2 regions of the Bhargavaea sp. GQ12 genome follow, and region 1 is predicted to be linked to the other one. Evidence: predicted binding sites of a transcription regulator. Region 1 holds the regulator's gene; the other holds the start of a gene.
The links. The regulator LexA, encoded in region 1, represses DNA repair genes until DNA is damaged. The targets are predictions, from matches to a motif close to CGAACATATGTTCG.
Positions count from the first base shown of each region.

Region 2: a site for LexA is predicted at 5,855-5,868, ahead of AC6CHQ_RS08320 (Y-family DNA polymerase). Genes of this name have one in related genera too.

Region 1 is NZ_JCAXEU010000010.1:24,893-33,795, reverse strand. It holds gene AC6CHQ_RS10415 (hydroxymethylglutaryl-CoA lyase) at 1-719, shown strand, start outside; gene AC6CHQ_RS10410 (alpha/beta hydrolase) at 746-1,711, shown strand; gene AC6CHQ_RS10405 (YneF family protein) at 2,048-2,269, opposite strand; gene AC6CHQ_RS10400 (hypothetical protein) at 2,339-2,794, opposite strand; gene tkt (transketolase) at 2,953-4,950, opposite strand; gene AC6CHQ_RS10390 (DUF896 domain-containing protein) at 5,043-5,276, opposite strand; gene AC6CHQ_RS10385 (YneB family resolvase-like protein) at 5,333-5,998, opposite strand; gene AC6CHQ_RS10380 (LysM peptidoglycan-binding domain-containing protein) at 5,995-6,303, opposite strand; gene lexA (transcriptional repressor LexA) at 6,472-7,089, shown strand; gene AC6CHQ_RS10370 (SDR family oxidoreductase) at 7,246-7,890, shown strand; gene glnA (type I glutamate--ammonia ligase) at 7,945-8,903, opposite strand, start outside.
Region 2 is NZ_JCAXEU010000007.1:24,430-33,332, forward strand. It holds gene proC (pyrroline-5-carboxylate reductase) at 1-189, opposite strand, end outside; gene AC6CHQ_RS08295 (MBL fold metallo-hydrolase) at 578-1,525, shown strand; gene AC6CHQ_RS08300 (SDR family NAD(P)-dependent oxidoreductase) at 1,512-2,264, shown strand; gene AC6CHQ_RS08305 (hypothetical protein) at 2,316-2,876, shown strand; gene AC6CHQ_RS08310 (argininosuccinate synthase) at 3,013-4,239, shown strand; gene argH (argininosuccinate lyase) at 4,236-5,627, shown strand; gene AC6CHQ_RS08320 (Y-family DNA polymerase) at 5,904-7,157, shown strand; gene AC6CHQ_RS08325 (YolD-like family protein) at 7,398-7,730, shown strand; gene AC6CHQ_RS08330 (ABC transporter transmembrane domain-containing protein) at 7,812-8,903, shown strand, end outside.

The DNA of each region.
Region 1 (8,903 bases):
CGGATATCATGGCGGGGGCAGCGCGGACAGGCAGGCAGTTCGTGCTGGCGCCAAACGAGCGCGGTATCGATAATGCCAGGGCTGCCGGCGCCGCAAGCATCGCCGTGTTTGTCGGAGTCACGGATGCATTTAATAAGAAAAATATTAACAGGACGACCGAAGAAAGCATGGAACAGCTGGCTCCGCAAATCCGGAAAATGAAAGAGGACGGCCTGTTTGTGAGGGCCTGCATCTCGACCGCATTCCATTGTCCGTTTGAAGGACCTGTTGATCCCGAACGGACGCTCAGTCTGTGCAAACGGTTCGCTGAACTGGGGGCGGACGAACTGAGTGTGGCTGACACGATCGGTATGGCGACACCAGAAGAAAGTTACAACCTGTTCAGACGTCTAAAAGATGAGCTTCCGGAGATGCTGCTGACTGCACACTTCCACGACACGCGGAAAATGGCACTCGCCAACATCTTCGCGGCACTCCAGGCAGGTGTCGACAGATTTGATGCTTCTGCCGGAGGTCTCGGCGGATGTCCGTTTGCACCGGGCGCGACTGGTAATGTCGCAACCGAAGATGTTGTCAATATGCTGGAACGCATGGGCATTGAAACCGGTATTTCGGCTGACGGCATCTGCCGCGCTGTCGATGAAGTGGCGCCTCACGTTTCGCGCCCAATCGGCACGGGGATGTATACACTATATAAGAATGCACAACGTATGGGGTAACAGCCATACATGAAGGAGGCTATGCAATGGGGATAAGCACGAAGCGCTGGCTGACTGTCACCGGCATCATGACAGGCATTTCAGCTGCTGTCGGATCGGCGGTCGGCCTCCTTGCCACGAACCGGCTGATGTACATGAAGAAGAAAGAAGACGATGTGATCCTCCAGCGGGAAATTTCAGCAAAGCGCTTTGATGAGGGATGGTACAATGCCGTCAGCAAAACAGAGCGCTGGGTGAATTCCCCAAACGGCTACCGGCTAAAAGCCGTGTTGCTGGAACCGCTGGAAACCAGCCATTACGTCGTCATATCCCACGGCGTAACGGAAAATAAGATCAATTCGGTCAAGTATGCCCGGATGTTTGAACGGCTCGGCTTTAATTCCGTCATTTACGATCACCGCCGGCATGGGGATTCTGAGGGCCGTACGACCAGTTTCGGACATTATGAAAAGACAGATCTTGGTGCCGTCATCGATGAGCTCCGGAATTTTGTGGGACAAGAGGCGATCATCGGCGTTCATGGGGAATCCATGGGGGCGGCGACATCTCTCCTATACGCGGGCGGTGTCGGAGATGAAGCTGACTTCTACATAGCCGATTGCCCATTTTCTGACTTTACCGAGCAGGTCCTCCATATCTTGAGACGATCTACGCCGCTGCGGACCGGTTTCGCCATCCGGCTTGCCAATGTGTTCCTGAAAGTGCGGGACGGCTATACGCTGGACCTCGTCTCCCCGAGGCAGTCAGTCGCCAGCATCCATAGACCCGTGCTTTTCATCCACAGTCTGGAAGACGATTTTATCCTGCCGGAGATGACGAAGGAACTCTACGAACTGAAGCCGGAGCCCAAATCGATCCGGCTGTTTGAAAAAGGGGCGCATGCCCAGTCCTTTAATGAAAACACAGAGGAATACGAACAAACGGTCAGAGCGTTCCTCGAAGAACACGGGCTCTTCCCTTACGGTGACGACAGCCGATCGGGAATTGCCTGATCAGCGGCGGCTTCGGGATGGTGTACTTTCGCGGGAGTTTGGTGTACTTTCGCAGCAGCATAGTGTACTTTCGGCACTCGATAGTGTACTTTCGGCACTCGATAGTGTACTTTCGCGGCGTCTTGGTGTACTTTCGCGAATGTCCTGCTGAGGTGGCACTCCCGCTGCCGTTCGGCGCTTGAGATGTCCACGCTCACGCTCTGTTAATGATGTTTCACCGGAGCATATTCTTTTGCGATTCCTGAAAAAAATGAGCGTCACAGAAATTTCTCTGTGACGCTCATTTCTCTTTTTTCATTAATAAAAACGCCCTTCCTAAAGGAAAGGACGCTGTCATTATTTGTCGCTCATTTTGTTCATCTGTGCCAGCATTTGATTGATTTTCTTCTGGGAAGGTTTCATTCCCATTTGCATCATCAGCATGCGGAGCATCTGTTCGTTGATCGGCGGGTTCTCTTTCAGGTAATTCATCATATATCTGCGAGCGATGAAAAAGCCGAGAGCCACCCCGGCGAGCAACGCGACGATGAGCAGAACGATCCACCAAACGGTCGCCATTGTGGTTCCTCCTTCGTGCCATCAGTTTCACGGAATGTGCACCAAGGAGAAGTATACAACATTCCGGAATCAGATACTACTATTTCCGCACAATTGACGGCTCGTTCCGACACCATTTTCCCAGAATTTCACCGGCTTCAGCCAGCCGCACTCCCCGCTTCCCCCACGGACTGCAAAATACCCCCCGCTGAGACCTGACAACCCTGCGAACAGGTCAAGATCAAGCATTCTGGTTCCCTCGCAGCGGGCAGTCAGGCTGTAATCGCCGAAACCGATCCGGATCGTCCCTTTTACCGGATGATGGAGGCGGAGCAGGCCCCCCTCCCGCCCCACCTCGGGAAACCTCCTCCCCATCCGGTGCTTTAACTGGAGCATGACCCGGTCGGGATCCACCTCATGGCAAAGAAAGCGGACTTCCGGACTTTCTTCTCCTTCCACCGCCAGAAGTTCCTCCAGCATCCGTTCCCTTCCCAATACAAATGGCTGGTGGGCGTTTTTTACTTCATAAATAATGTATTCGCGCATGACTGCCACCCCTTTTTCAACATCATATCCCGGTATGCGGAAAAAAGATGTCAGAGTGCGGAGAAGAACCCCTCTAGTTTTGTCGAATTGTCCGGAGTTGGGCGTATGATAGAACCGACAAAAAGGAGGACATCCAAGCCGGATGTCCTCCTTTTTCATCAAAGCTGCTTAAAGCGGGATGTTACGTTTTCAGGCGTAAAGCCATATTCTTTCATGACCGTGCCACCCGGCGCGCTCGCACCGAATGTATCGATAGCAAGCACGTCGCCTTCGAATCCGGTGTACTTGTGCCACCCGAGGGAAGCACCCATCTCGATTGCGAGACGCTTCGTCACGGATTTCGGAAGCACCTCTTCTTTGTAAGAAGCTTCCTGTTCTTCGAAGCGGTCCCATGAAGGCATCGAAACGACCCGGACATGAACGCCCTCTTCCCGGAGTTGCTTTTGTGCTTCAACCGCAAGGCTGACCTCCGAACCTGTCGCAAGAAGGATTCCGTCAGGATTGCCTCCCTCCGCCTCGGATACGATATAGGCACCTTTTCTGACGCCTTCCATCGCACGCTCTGCCGAGTGTTCGAGGACCGGCAGATTCTGGCGGGAAAGCACGAGAACCGTCGGCTTGTTTTCAGATGAAACCGCGAGTTTCCAAGCGGCGGCCGTTTCGTTTCCGTCAGCCGGGCGGATTACAGACAGACCCGGCATTGCGCGAAGTGAAGCAAGGTGTTCAACCGGCTCGTGGGTCGGTCCGTCTTCACCGACAGCGATGCTGTCATGCGTGAACACGTAAGTGACCGGCACACCCATCAGTGCCGACAACCGGACCGCAGGACGCACATAATCGCTGAAGACGAAGAATGTGCCCCCGAATACGCGGAGTCCGCCGTGAAGGGCCATACCATTGAGCGCTGCACCCATCGCGAATTCACGGACGCCGAACCAGATGTTGCGGCCGTGGTAATTCTCCGGCAAGAAATCTCCTGCACCTTTGATCATCGTCTTGTTCGAACCTGCCAGGTCCGCGCTTCCGCCGAACAGGGTAGGAACGGCTGCAGCGAGGGCATTGATCATATCGCCTGAGGCGCTGCGTGTCGCAACCGATTTACCGGCCTCATAAGCCGGCAGGTTTTCCTCAAATCCTTCAGGAAGCTTGCCTTCAAGCGCAGCCTTTAGCTGAGCCGCTTCTTCCGGATAAGCTTCCTCATAGGATGCAAAGCGCTCATTCCATTGTTTCTCCGCCTGCTCGCCTTGCTGTTCCGCCGCTTTGCGGAATGTGTCATACACTTCTTCCGGCACATGGAAGTCTTCCTCGAATGTCCACTTGTAGTATTCCTTGACGAGCTTCATTTCGTCTTCGCCGAGAGGCGCGCCGTGGACATCCGCTTTACCGGATTTGTTCGGAGAACCGTAACCGATGATCGTCTTTACTTCGATGAGGGTCGGTCCGCCCGTGTTCCCCTTCGCTTCTTCAATGGCACTGGAAACTGCATCGATGTCGTTGCCGTCTCCGACACGAAGATAATTCCAACCATACGACTCGAAGCGCTTGCGGACATCCTCAGAAAAGCTCATGTCGAGTTCCCCGTCAAGGGAGATGTCGTTGCTGTCGTACAGCACGATCAGCTTGTCCAGCTTCAGGTGCCCTGCAAGGGAGATCGCCTCGGAGGCTACCCCTTCCATGAGGTCCCCATCCCCGCAAAGTGCGAAGGTATGGTGATCGACAATCTCATGGCCGTCCTTGTTGTACGTCGCGGCAAGATGGCGTTCCGCCATCGCCATGCCCACTGCCATGCCGATTCCCTGGCCGAGAGGGCCCGTGGTCGCTTCCACTCCGTCAGTGTGACCGTATTCGGGGTGGCCAGGTGTCTTGGAACCCCATTGGCGGAAATTCTTGATCTCTTCCATCGGCAGATCGTAACCGCCGAGATGAAGAAGGGAATACAAAAGCATCGAACCGTGTCCTGCGGAGAGGACAAAGCGGTCCCGGTTGAACCACTGCGGGTTCGAAGGGTTATGCTTCATGTGTTTGGTCCACAGGGTGTACGCCATTGGAGCGGCGCCCATCGGAAGTCCCGGGTGACCGGAATTCGCTTTCTCGATCGCATCGATGGACAGAGTCCGGATCGTGGTGATTGCAAGTGCATCGGCATGATTCGCCATCTTTCGACATCCTTTCACGAACAAGTAGTTGAATCTTTTTAAGTTTAGACGAGCCCGGCGGTCTTTACAACCGGATTCAGGCGAAGGCGATGTCAGTTCGGAAATTTGTTGTTTCTGAGCTGTTTTACTTTGTCCGGCGTAATGTCATTGCCCTCCGGGTCGATGACGGTTACGTTCTCGATTGTCTGCTTCATATTGGAACGGAAAACCCCCAAATATTCCTTGCGGAGCAATGTCTGTTCCTTCGCTTCTTCCATCGTCAGTCCGACAGTCTTTTTCTTATTCGCCAATTCATTGATACGGGCGAGCTTTTCGGGTGAAAGCATGAAATCTCCCCTTTCCATTTGTCCTAAACATAAGTAAAAAAAGAGACGAGCGCAACTCATTCGCTCGTCTGTTCTTCCTCGATATATTCTCTGTAGCGGCGATGTACCGTCGCCTTGCTGACATCATGGCCGAGTCCTCTAAGCGTGGAAGCGATCTCTTCGAATGTCAGGCCTTTCTGCCTGAGACTGACAATTTCCCCAAGCGGGACATCAATTCGTTCGCGGCCTTCGGGATTGCCCCGCTTTTTCAGATTCTGCTCAGGACGGTAGCCCTTTTCCACTGCCCGGCGCATGCCCCTGCGAATTTTCGCATTATGCATTTTCCTTTGATATTCCTCGACGATGGCCAATATCTCAAGCAGCATTGTGTCCATTTCATCCAGCGCTGCAGGACCTTTGTCCGTATATGTATAAGTGGATGCCCCTGCCTTCTGCAGAAGGTGCAGCACTGCCACACGGGCATTCCCGCGTCCGAGACGGGTCTCATCCTGGACAAGGACGATTTCCGCCTCACCCTCCCGCACATGGTCGATCAGGTCCAGGAGACCGTCCCGGTCCATATCGTAGCCGCTGTGCCGGTCTTTAAAAACCGAGGTCACCGTAAAGTCAAGCTCGTCCGCAAATGCCCGCAGCTCTTCCTCCTGACGCTCTAGTGACATGTCCTGGGACTCTTTCTCAGTGCTCACCCGGCAATATACAGCACATGTCCGGGCCCGCTTCACTCTCCCTCACCGGCCAGCTGTATATCATCGGAATACATCATTTTAGAGGGTACGAGAAGCGTCTCTCCGGCAAGGATCGTCGAATCATGTTTACCGTTCATCTTGAGCACTTCCTCTATCCATATGTCAGCCGGAAGCGAAGTTTCCGCTTTCTGATGCAGGGCGAACAGTGTATCGCCGGGATTCACTCGGATTTCGGCGGTCATTGCACGTTCCGGCTCTTCCTGTCCCGGCAGCATGGCGACTGAAACAATGGCGATGAGAAATAAGAATACAACGTAAGAATAATTGCGGATCAGGTTCATAAATGGCCCCTCCTAATAGAAATTCGAATGCTTGTTCGTATAATAACCCCATCGTAATGCGAACAGATGTTTTTGTCAAGCGGTTTTCTCGAACCTATGTTTGCATTTCATTGAGACGGCTGATATACTTGGAACTAGCTAATACGTTAAAAGAAGAGGTGAATCCGTTTGAAGAAAATGTCGAAAAGGCAGGAAGCCATCCTGACTTTCATCAAGGAAGAGGTCAGGTCGAAAGGCTATCCGCCTTCCGTCCGCGAAATAGGCGAGGCTGTCGGGCTCGCTTCCAGTTCGACGGTCCACGGCCATCTGGCCCGCCTGGAGAACAAGGGCCTCATCCGCCGTGACCCGACCAAACCCCGCGCTATTGAAATTCTTGAAACCGGCGACGCCATCCCTAAAGCGGATGTTCTTCAGGTCCCGGTCGTCGGGAAGGTTACAGCAGGCCAGCCAATTACAGCGGTCGAAAACATCGAAGAATATTTTCCTCTCCCCGATCAGTACGGCAGCTCGGACGACCAGCTGTTCATGCTGGAAATCATGGGCGAATCCATGATCGAGGCCGGCATCCTGAACGGTGACTATGTCGTCGTGCGCCAGCAGAGCACCGCGAATAACGGTGAAATCGTTGTCGCAATGACTGAAGAGGATGAGGCGACAGTCAAGCGCTTCTTCAAAGAAAGCGGGCATTTCCGCCTCCAGCCAGAAAACCCGTCGATGGATCCCATCATCGTCGACCAGGTATCCATCCTCGGTAAAGTTGTGGGCGTCTACCGCCATATCCAGTAAGATCCTGCAGGGTCGGATCATCATTCAGTCGGCACCGCTTTCCGGAAACGCGCTGCCGGCTTTTTTCATGTCTGCAGCCCGACGTCTTTCCATTGTCCCCTGCCCCTCCGTTCCGATATAGTGGACTCATTAGCATGAGAGGGGAGATGGATCATTTTGAACGTACTTGTCATCGGAGCAAACGGCAAGATCGGCAAGATGCTGGTGAAGCTTCTCGTTGAGAGCGGTGAGCATACACCGACCGCCATGATCAGAAAAAAAGAGCAGCAGGCAGTTTTCGAAAATATGGGAGCACGTACCGTCGTTGCCGATCTTGAAGGCAGCACTGCAGATCTGTCTTCGATAATGGCAGATATGGATGCTGTTGTGTTTACTGCGGGAAGCGGCGGGCATACCGGCCCTGACAAAACCTTGCTGATCGACCTGGATGGAGCCGCCAAGGCAATCGAAGCCGCCGGACAAAAGGGAGTCGGTCGTTTCCTGATGGTGAGCGCAATCGGTGCCGAGGACAGGGAACGCTGGTCTGACGCCATCCGTCCGTACTACGTGGCAAAGCACCACGCCGACAACATCCTCCGAGCGAGTGGCCTGGACTATACGATCGTCCGTCCCGGCCTGCTGCTGGATGAACCCGGAACAGGCCGGGTATCCGCTTCAGAACATCTGGAGCCGGGCGGCATTCCACGGGAAGATGTCGCCCATGCCGTCTTTGAAGCGCTGGACAAGGAGAATACCCGCAACCTTTCCTTCGAGCTAGTTTCAGGCGACACGCCGGTCAGGGAAGCCATAGAACAACTTTAAACAGAAAAGTGAGCGCAACCGATTAGGCTGCGCTCACTTTTTATCTGCGTGCAGTCAGTACATCTTCATGTACTGCTCCCGCTCCCACGGGTGGACTGTTGTGCGGAACATGTTCCATTCCGCTTCTTTTGTGTCCATGAAATTCTTGTAGATATGGCTGCCGAGGGCATTTTGGATGACCTTGTCGTCTGCAAGGGCGCCCAGCGCCTCTTTCAGGCTTGCCGGAAGGTCTTCGATGCCCATGCTCCGGCGTTCACGGAGGCTCATCTCATAGATGTTCTGGTCGACGGATTCCGGAGGCTCCATGCCGTTGCGGATTCCTTCGAGCCCGGCTCCGAGAAGGACAGCCATCGCCATGTACGGATTGGCTGTAGGGTCGACCGAACGCACTTCGACCCGTGTGCTCAATCCCCTCGAGGTCGGAATCCGGATAAGCGGACTGCGGTTCGTGCCCGACCACGCGACGTATACAGGTGCTTCATAGCCCGGCACCAGACGCTTGTAAGAGTTGACGGTAGGATTCGCGATGGCTGTAAAGCCATGCGCATGCTGCAGCAGGCCGGCCATAAACTGGTAAGCGGTTTGGCTCAGGCCCTCTTCTCCTTCAGGATCTTCGAAAACGTTCTCGCTTTCTTTGAATAGCGACATGTTGACATGCATCCCGGAACCTGCCACGCCGAACAGCGGCTTAGGCATGAACGTGGCATGAAGTCCATGTTTTCGGGCGATCGTCTTGACTACAAGCTTGAATGTCTGGATGTTGTCGCATGCCCGGATGGCGTCTGCGTATTTAAAATCGATCTCATGCTGGCCCGGGGCGTTCTCATGGTGCGATGCCTCAATCTCGAAGCCTAGCGCCTCAAGCTCAAGTACGATGTCCCTGCGGCAATTTTCGCCCAGATCGGTAGGTGCAAGGTCGAAGTAGCCGCCATAGTCGTTCAGTTCCAGGCTTGGTTCGCCGTTCATATCCAATTTGAAAAGGAAGAATTCCGGCTCAGGCCCGATATTGAACT
Region 2 (8,903 bases), on a different contig from region 1:
CTGCCCGATTTCCGGGTCGCCGCTTCTTACCGGCGTGATGCCGTACTTGTCTTGCAGCTCCTCCAGGCGGGTACGGTCCGACTTGTTCATGACGAACACCGAGGCGGGCTCCACGGCACCGTTCGATATAATGCCTGCGATTATGGCCTCCGCCATTGAACCGGCGCCGACAAATAGTACGTTCTTCATATCCGATCATCTCCTCCGGAAAAATAAAAATGCGCTTTCGTCCATTCATGATGTCCATCATGAAAAGGACGAAAACGCATCGGTTTCCGCGGTACCACCTTTTTTCGCCGGACTTGCCGGCGCAGCTCTTCCCCTTTAACGCAGCGGGATACGGCCATGTTTCCATGGCGGCTCGGAAGCAGGTTCGGGGCGGGAGAGGGGATGCGGCTCTCAGCCGGTGACCGCATTTTCTGTGCGCCATCACCGCCCGTACTGATCTTCGTCGGAGCGTCCGTTCATTTGATTAGTGCGATTATAGACATGCTTGGCTGCCAAAGTCAACAGGTGACGTGAGACAGGCGCTTGTGTAAAATGGATGAATGACCATTCATTTTCCGGAGGGGATCCGATGACTATCCATAAAATCACGATGCCGACGCCTTTTGCCGTCGGCGATGTCAATGCATTTTTGCTGAAGGGGGACGCGCTCACGCTGTTTGACGCCGGTACGAATACTCCTGAGGCTGCCGAAGCACTGGATGCCGGACTCAAGGCGGCAGGCTACCGGCCCGGTGATATCGAGCAGGTCATCCTGACGCACCACCATCCTGACCACAGCGGGCTTGTCGAACGTTTTGAACGTGCAAGCCTGCTCGGACACCGGTACAACGAACCGTGGCTGGTCCGCGACGAGGCATTTTTCGAGCGCCATGACCGGTTCTATCTGCAATGCCTCAAGGAAGAGGGCGTGCCGGAGTCCGATCATCACTGGGTGGGGAAGATGAAGCGTCCGGTGGAGTACATCGGTAAGCGTCCGCTTGACGGCATCCTCGGGGACGGAGTCGAAGTCCCGGGGCATCCCGGGTGGACGGTGATGGAAACTCTGGGACATGCCCAGAGCCATCTCGCCTTCTTTAATGAACGGGACGGGGAGATGATCGGCGGCGACCTCATTCTCGGAAAGATTTCTTCCAATCCGCTGATCGAACCTCCGCTCGACCCGGAAGAAGACCGCCCGCGGTCGCTTCTTCTCTATAATGATTCAATGCGCCGTGTGGCTGACCTTCCTGTCGAGCTTATCCATCCCGGCCACGGCGAAGAAGTCCGCGACATCCGGAAACTTGTCACAAAGCGGATCGGACAGCAGAGGGAACGTGCACATGCCGTTCTGGACATGCTTTCGGACGGTCCGAAGACAATCTATGAACTGACAAAGCGGCTGTTTCCCCACGCCTATGAACGGGAACTTGGCCTCACGCTTTCCGAAACGATCGGGCAGACCGACTGGCTGGTCGCGGAAGGGCTGGCGACGGAAATCCGGGACGGGGACGGTGTGCTTCATTATGAACAGGCGTAAGCGGGTACTTGTCACCGGGGCGACGGGCGGCATCGGACGTGCGATTGTCACCGGACTGCTCCTCGAAGGCCATCTGGTGCTGGCAACCGGACGCAACCGGGAAATCCTTGAAGAAATCCATGGAGAAGGCGCGGGCGTTATCCCGGCAGACCTGTCGACTGCCGAAGGCCTTGACCGGGTCGCGGCTGCTGCCGGCGCACCGGATGTATTCATCTCGGCATCCGGTGTAGGGGCGTTTCTCCATGCACACGAGCTGTCCGATGAATCGATCGACCGCATGATGGATGTGAATGCGGCTTCGCCGATGAAACTGCTCCGGCGGATCCTGCCGGGCATGATGGAACGGGGAAGCGGCCAGGTCGTCTTGATCGCTTCCGCAGCGGGGAAAGTGTCGACAAAAAAAGCCTCGGTGTATGCAGCGTCCAAAGCGGCCCTTCTCGGCTATGCCGACGCCCTCCGGCTGGAAATGGCCCCGTACGGCATCACCGTCACCTCGATCAACCCCGGGCCGGTTGACACCCCGTTCCTCGACATCGCCTCTCCGCTGTCGGGCTACAGGGAATCGATGGCAGGCTATCTGACGCCTCCCGGGAAAGTCGCCGAGGCAACCATCGGTGTGATCGGCCGTTCAGTGCGGGAGATCGACCTCCCGTGGTATATGTCGGCCGCTTCGCGGATGCATGGCATCGCTCCGGGACTCACCGAGCGGCTCGGACGGAATTTCTTTGAGAAGAAGTGAAGCGTAACAATCAAAGCTCTGACCCGTCTGATTTCATGAAGGGGTGATCAGATGAAGAAGTTGATGCTTGGTGCTGTTGCTGCTGTTTTTTTTGCGGCCTGCGGTACGGGTGACGGCGGAAGCGGCGGGGGAGCGGGACAGCCTGCACCGGACGAACTGTCGGTGCAGGTCGAAGATATGGAAGAAACAAAAGGTTTCATCACAGCCATTGATGGCGAACGGGTGCTGGTCAATCAGGTGTTTTACACAATAGATGAGGAAACTCATCTTGTCGGCATCGGTGACGGGGCGGAGCGGGAGCTGTCGATCGAAGATCTTGAATTGGGGATGCGGGCCGATGTCTATCATTCCGGCATGCTGGCCGAATCCTTTCCTGCTCAGGGCCATGCCACTGTATTCGCCGTGCCGAAGGACGGACAGTCACTCAGCCAGACGGAGGCATTCCAGGCGTTTATTGAAGCGGAAGGGGACGATTTCGTCATTCTCGGCAAGCCGGAAATCGGCAGTGAGACCATCCGGTTTGACTTCACGATGGTCACCGGGAATGAGTCCTACACGGTGGAACTGGATGTTGAAAGCCATGATTATACGCTAGAACCGAAACAGGATTGAGCGGCCTAAGGGCGGCTCTTTTAATTTTTCTGTCGATTGCATAAACATTTACTTGCACTGATGTTTATTACATGTTATGATTCTCTCATGAATAAAACATGTATATTATGAATAAACATACACGGAGGGATTCACTATGGGTAAGAAAGTCGTTCTCGCCTACTCAGGCGGTTTGGATACATCGGTTGCAATTGCATGGCTCAAGGAAAAAGGTTATGACGTTGTCGCGGTCTGCCTCGATGTCGGCGAAGGAAAAGACCTGGAGTTCGTCAAAAACAAGGCGCTTGAAGTCGGCGCTTCCGAAAGCTACATGATCGATGCGAAAAAAGAATTCGCAGAGGAGTTCGTCCTTACTTCGCTTCAGGGACATACGATGTATGAAAACAAATACCCGCTCGTCTCCGCGCTGTCGCGCCCGCTCATCTCCAAAAAGCTCGTCGAGATTGCGCACGATACCGGCGCGACTGCCGTGGCACACGGCTGCACAGGCAAGGGGAACGACCAGGTGCGCTTCGAAGTGTCGATCAATGCGCTGGATCCGTCCCTTGAAGTGATCGCACCGGTGCGCGAGTGGAGCTGGTCCCGTGAGGAAGAGATCGAATACGCGAAAGAACGCAACATCCCGATCCCGGTGAATCTCGACAGCCCGTACTCGATCGACCAGAACCTGTGGGGCCGCGCGAACGAATGCGGCATCCTCGAAAATCCGTGGATCGCGCCTCCGGAAGATGCCTACGACCTGACGGCTTCCATCGAAGACGCGCCGGACACAGCGGACGTCATCGAACTGGAATTCGTCAAAGGGGTTCCGGTATCGCTGAACGGGGAGAAAAAGGAACTGCATGAGCTGATCCTTGAGCTTAATGAACTTGCAGGCAAGCATGGCGTCGGCCGCATCGACCACGTCGAGAACCGCCTCGTCGGCATCAAGTCCCGTGAAGTGTATGAATGCCCGGCTGCAATGACGCTGCTGACGGCGCACAAAGAGCTGGAAGACATCACGCTCGTCAAGGAACTCGCGCACTTCAAGCCGGTCATCAGCAAGAAGCTGACAGAACTCATCTATGAAGGGCTCTGGTTCTCGCCGCTCACCAAAGCGCTCCAGGCATTCCTGAAAGAGACGCAGCAGTTCGTCAACGGCACGGTCCGCGTAAAGCTCTTCAAGGGCCATGCGATCGTCGAAGGCCGCAAATCGGACAACTCGCTCTATGATGAAAAACTCGCGACCTACACGAAGGAAGACGAGTTCAACCACGCCTCCGCAGTCGGCTTCATCGAGCTGTGGGGCCTCCCGACAAAAGTCCATGCATCCGTTAACAAGGCTGCCGAATCCGCGAAGCAGCCGGAGAAGGTGCAGTCATGACCGAAAAGCTCTGGGGCGGACGTTTCCAGAAAAGCGCGGAGGAATGGGTCGACGAGTTCGGCGCATCCATCGGCTTTGACCGGGAGCTTGTCCTGGAGGACCTGGAAGGCAGCACCGCGCATGTGAAAATGCTCGGCAAATGCGGCATCCTGACGCAAGACGAGACGGAAGCAATCCTCGGCGGCCTGGAAAAGCTGAAGAAACAGGCGAAGGCGGATGAGCTGGAATATTCTGTCGAGCTCGAAGACATCCACCTGAACCTCGAGAAAAAGCTGACGGATGACATTGGCCCGGTCGGCGGCAAGCTCCACACCGGACGCAGCCGGAACGACCAGGTCGCGACAGACATGCATCTGTATCTGAAGGAGCGCACAAAGGAGATCATCGCGCTTACCGAAGACTTCCAGAAGGCCATTCTCGAGCAGGCAGACGCCCATGTCGAAACGCTTGCGCCGGGTTATACCCACCTCCAGCGCGCGCAGCCGGTATCGTTCGCCCATCATCTGATGGCGTACTTCTGGATGCTCGAGCGTGACAAGGGCCGCTTCACGGACTCCCTGAAGCGTGTCGACCTGTCACCACTCGGCGCCGGAGCGCTTGCCGGGACGACGTTCCCGATCGACCGGCATTACTCGGCTGAGCTGCTCGGCTTTGCGGGTGTATATGAAAACAGCATGGATGCGGTGAGCGACCGGGACTTTATCGTCGAGTTTCTGTCCGCCTCGTCGCTTCTCATGGCGCATCTGTCACGCCTCGCAGAGGAGATCATCCTCTGGTCCAGCCAGGAATTCGGATTCATCGAGCTGGACGATGCCTTCTCGACCGGCTCCAGCATCATGCCGCAGAAAAAGAACCCTGACATGGCGGAATTGATCCGCGGCAAGACCGGGCGCGTGTACGGCAACCTGGTTGGCCTCCTTACAACGCTTAAGGGCCTGCCGCTCGCCTACAACAAGGACATGCAGGAAGACAAGGAAGGCATGTTCGACACGGTCAAGACTGTCACCGGCTCGCTCCGCATCTTCGCGGGCATGATCCGAACGATGACTGTGAACACGGACGTCATGGAACAGGAAGTCAGCAAAGACTTCTCCAATGCCACCGAGCTCGCCGATTACCTGGCGGCCAAGGGCATGCCGTTCCGTGAAGCGCATGAAGTGACCGGAAAGCTCGTCTTCACCTGCATCCAGAAAGGCTGCGTCCTGAAGGATCTGTCCCTTTCCGACATGCAGCAGGAAAGCGCGCTGATTGAGGAGGACATTTATGATGTCCTCGCACCGGTTGCGGCCGTCCGCCGGAGAAATTCCTACGGCGGCACCGGATTCGACCAGGTGCGCGTGCAGATCGAAAAAGCCGGGGAGCTCCTCGGTGAAGCAACCACAAAATAATATTTGATGATCCGGACCGGAACGCCATCGTGCGTTCCGGTCTTTTCGTTCCTGTTCATCCGGCCAGGGCAGATCCCGCTCCAACCGTTTTTTAAAGGCACTCGCGGCTGATGGGACATACTCGTCCTGTCTTCCCGAATATTAACCCGCCTTTTTTCATCCCATCCCCTCGATTTCCCGAAATTGCCGTTGAATGATTGCATCCGGTTTGGCTATACTGAAGGAGGGGAACATTTGTTCTATATCGAATAAATCATCAAAAAGGAGGATGCGCGCATGTATGAGGGCCTGCCGGACCGGAAAATCATCTGCCTGGATATGCGGAGTTTTTATGCAAGCTGCGCGGCGGCGGATGAGGGGCTGGACGTTTTAAAGGAGCCGATCGCCATCATCGGGGACCGCGACCGGAAAGGGAGTGTCGTCCTCGCCGCCTCACCCCGGCTCAAACGGGAGTTCGGTGTCCGGACTGGGCACCGGCTGTATGAGATCCCGGATGATCCGGCGATCCGGCTCATCGAACCGAAGATGGGCTTCTACGTCCGGGTGTCGATGGAGATTACCCGCCTCCTTGGCGAATACGTGCCGAAGGAGGCGATCCATGTGTACAGCATCGACGAGGCGTTCGTCGACCTCGGCGGGACGGAGCGGCTGTGGGGGCCGCCGGAGGAGACCGTGAGGCGGCTCCGGGACCAGCTGCTTGCCCAGTTCCAGATGCCGGCCGCGATCGGCATGGGGCCGAACATGCTCTTGGCGAAAATCGCCCTTGACCTCGACGCGAAAAAGACCGGGTTCGCCAAATGGACGTATGAAGATGTTCCCGGGAAGCTCTGGCCGGTCGCGCCGCTGTCAGGAATGTGGGGGGTCGGCCGCCGGATGGAGCGCCGGCTGAACGGCCTCGGCATCTTTTCCGTCGGCGACCTCGCCCATGCCGACCTGAAGCTGCTGGAAAAGGAGTTCGGCGTCATGGGCAACCAACTGTACCACCATGCATGGGGCATCGACTTGTCGGAGCTCGGCGCACCGCTCATCGCGGGACAGGTCAGCTACGGGAAGGGCCAGGTGCTTTACCGCGACTATGTGAAGCGGGAGGATATCCTCGCCGTCATCCTGGAGATGTGCGAGGACGTGGCGCGGCGGGCGCGGGAAGCCGGCCGTGCCGGCCGCACCATCCACCTGTCCGCCGGCTACAGCGAAAACGCGTATGGGGGCGGCTTTTCCCGGTCACGCTCGGTGGAAACGGCAACCAACTCGACGATGGCGATTTACCGGGTGTGCACCGCGCTTCTTGATGAGTTTCACGACGGCCGCCCGGTCCGGCGGCTTGCCCTCTCGCTGTCCAATCTGGAGGAGGAGCATTCCATGCAGCTCAGCCTGTTCGAGACGCGCAGCTGGGAGGAGCGCAAGCTCGGCGCCGCCATGGATGCGATCCGGTCCAAGTACGGCCCTGCCGCGATTCTGAGGGCCGTCTCCTATACGGACGCCGGGACCGCCGTCGGCAGGGCGAAGCTGATCGGCGGCCATAAGATGTAAAGTTGTCTGCGGCACCGCAGATGGGCGCCGCGGCCGGATGACGGTTTCGTCATTGGAGGCGCCCGATTTCATCATTCGGCGACGAAATCTCGTCATTCGCGGCCCCGATTTCGTCATTCGCAGGTAAATGACGAAACTGGCGCCTCCAATGACGAGATCAACAGACCCAATGACGAGACCGGACAGCAAGTGCAAGTCGTCCGGCAACCGGCGACAACATTAAGAAGGAGCGTGATGCGGATGATCCGCGACAGAGGGAACATCAAATGGACGGCGATGATGTTGCCGGAGCACCTGAAGCTTTTGAGGGAATGGCAGGAAGAGGAGGGCAGGCGGGAGCCGCTCGCCCCGGATCCCCAGCAGATGGAGGAGTGGGACCGGATGCTGCATGAAGCGCTCGAATACGGAGGGCTTCTTGCCGTCTCCAGCCGGACACCGGGCGGGGATGTGTGCTGCACGGGGGCGGTCCACCATTTCGATCCGATTTCGGGAACCATCCGGATGGTCGGCGCGGACGGGGAACCGGCGGTCATCCGGACTTCGGATGTCACCGGTATTTCAGTATCCGGATAATTTGCATTCCGGCACTTCTCGAATTTCAGAACATTTGCTACACTGGATATCGGCCCAAATACAGAAGGGAGAACGGGATCCGTGAATGTGTTCATGCAATTGGGATGGTTTTTCAAAGAACGGAAAAAGCAGTACTTCATCGGCATCCTGATGCTGCTTGTCGTGGCCGTGCTCCAGCTGCTACCGCCGAGGATCATCGGCTATGTCGTCGATGAAATCCGGCTTGGCACGCTGACGGGAGCGGGGCTCGGCAGATGGCTTCTGATCCTTGCAGGAGCGGCGCTCGCGATGTATGTGCTCCGCTACTACTGGCGGGTCATGATCTTCGGCTCGTCGGTGCTTCTCGGGCGGCGGCTCCGCAGTGAGCTGTTCGCCCATTTTACGAAGATGTCTTCCTCGTTCTACCAGCAGCGCCGTGTCGGCGACCTGATGGCGCATGCGACCAATGACATCCGCGCCGTCCAGCAGACAGCGGGGCATGGCGTGCTGACGCTCGTCGACTCGGTCACCACGGGCGGGGCGGTCATCATCGCGATGGCGGTGACGATCGACTGGAAGCTGACGCTCATTGCGCTTCTCCCGATGCCGCTCATGGCCGTGCTGACCAGCTGGTATGGCAAGCTGCTGCACGAGCGCTTCAGAACGGCACAGGAAGCCTTTTCGGATCTGAACGACAAGACACAGGAAAGCATCGCCGGCATCAAAGTCATCAAGACGTTCGGCCAGGAAAAGGAGGACATTGAGGACTTCAGAAACTTGTCAGCGGATGTCGTGGCGAAAAACGTCCGCGTCGCCAGGGTGGATGCCCTGTTTGATCCGACCATTTCCCTGATCGTCGGCATGTCCTTTTTCCTGTCGATCATCTTCGGCGCGCGCTTTATCATGAGCGGTGACATGACGCTCGGGGACCTGATCGCCTTCAACGCGTATCTCGGTCTGCTTGTCTGGCCGATGCTCGCATTCGGCTTCCTGTTCAATATCGTCGAACGCGGCAGGGCGTCCTATGGCCGGATCCGTGAGCTCCTGTCCGTCCGGCCCGACATCGGGGATAAGGACGGAGCGGCGGATCTGGCACCCGGAGGGGATATCACCTTCGACATCCGTGAGTTCCGGTTCCCCGAAGACGGGCGCCCGGCACTCCGTGACGTCCGGTTCACACTGAAAAAAGGGGAG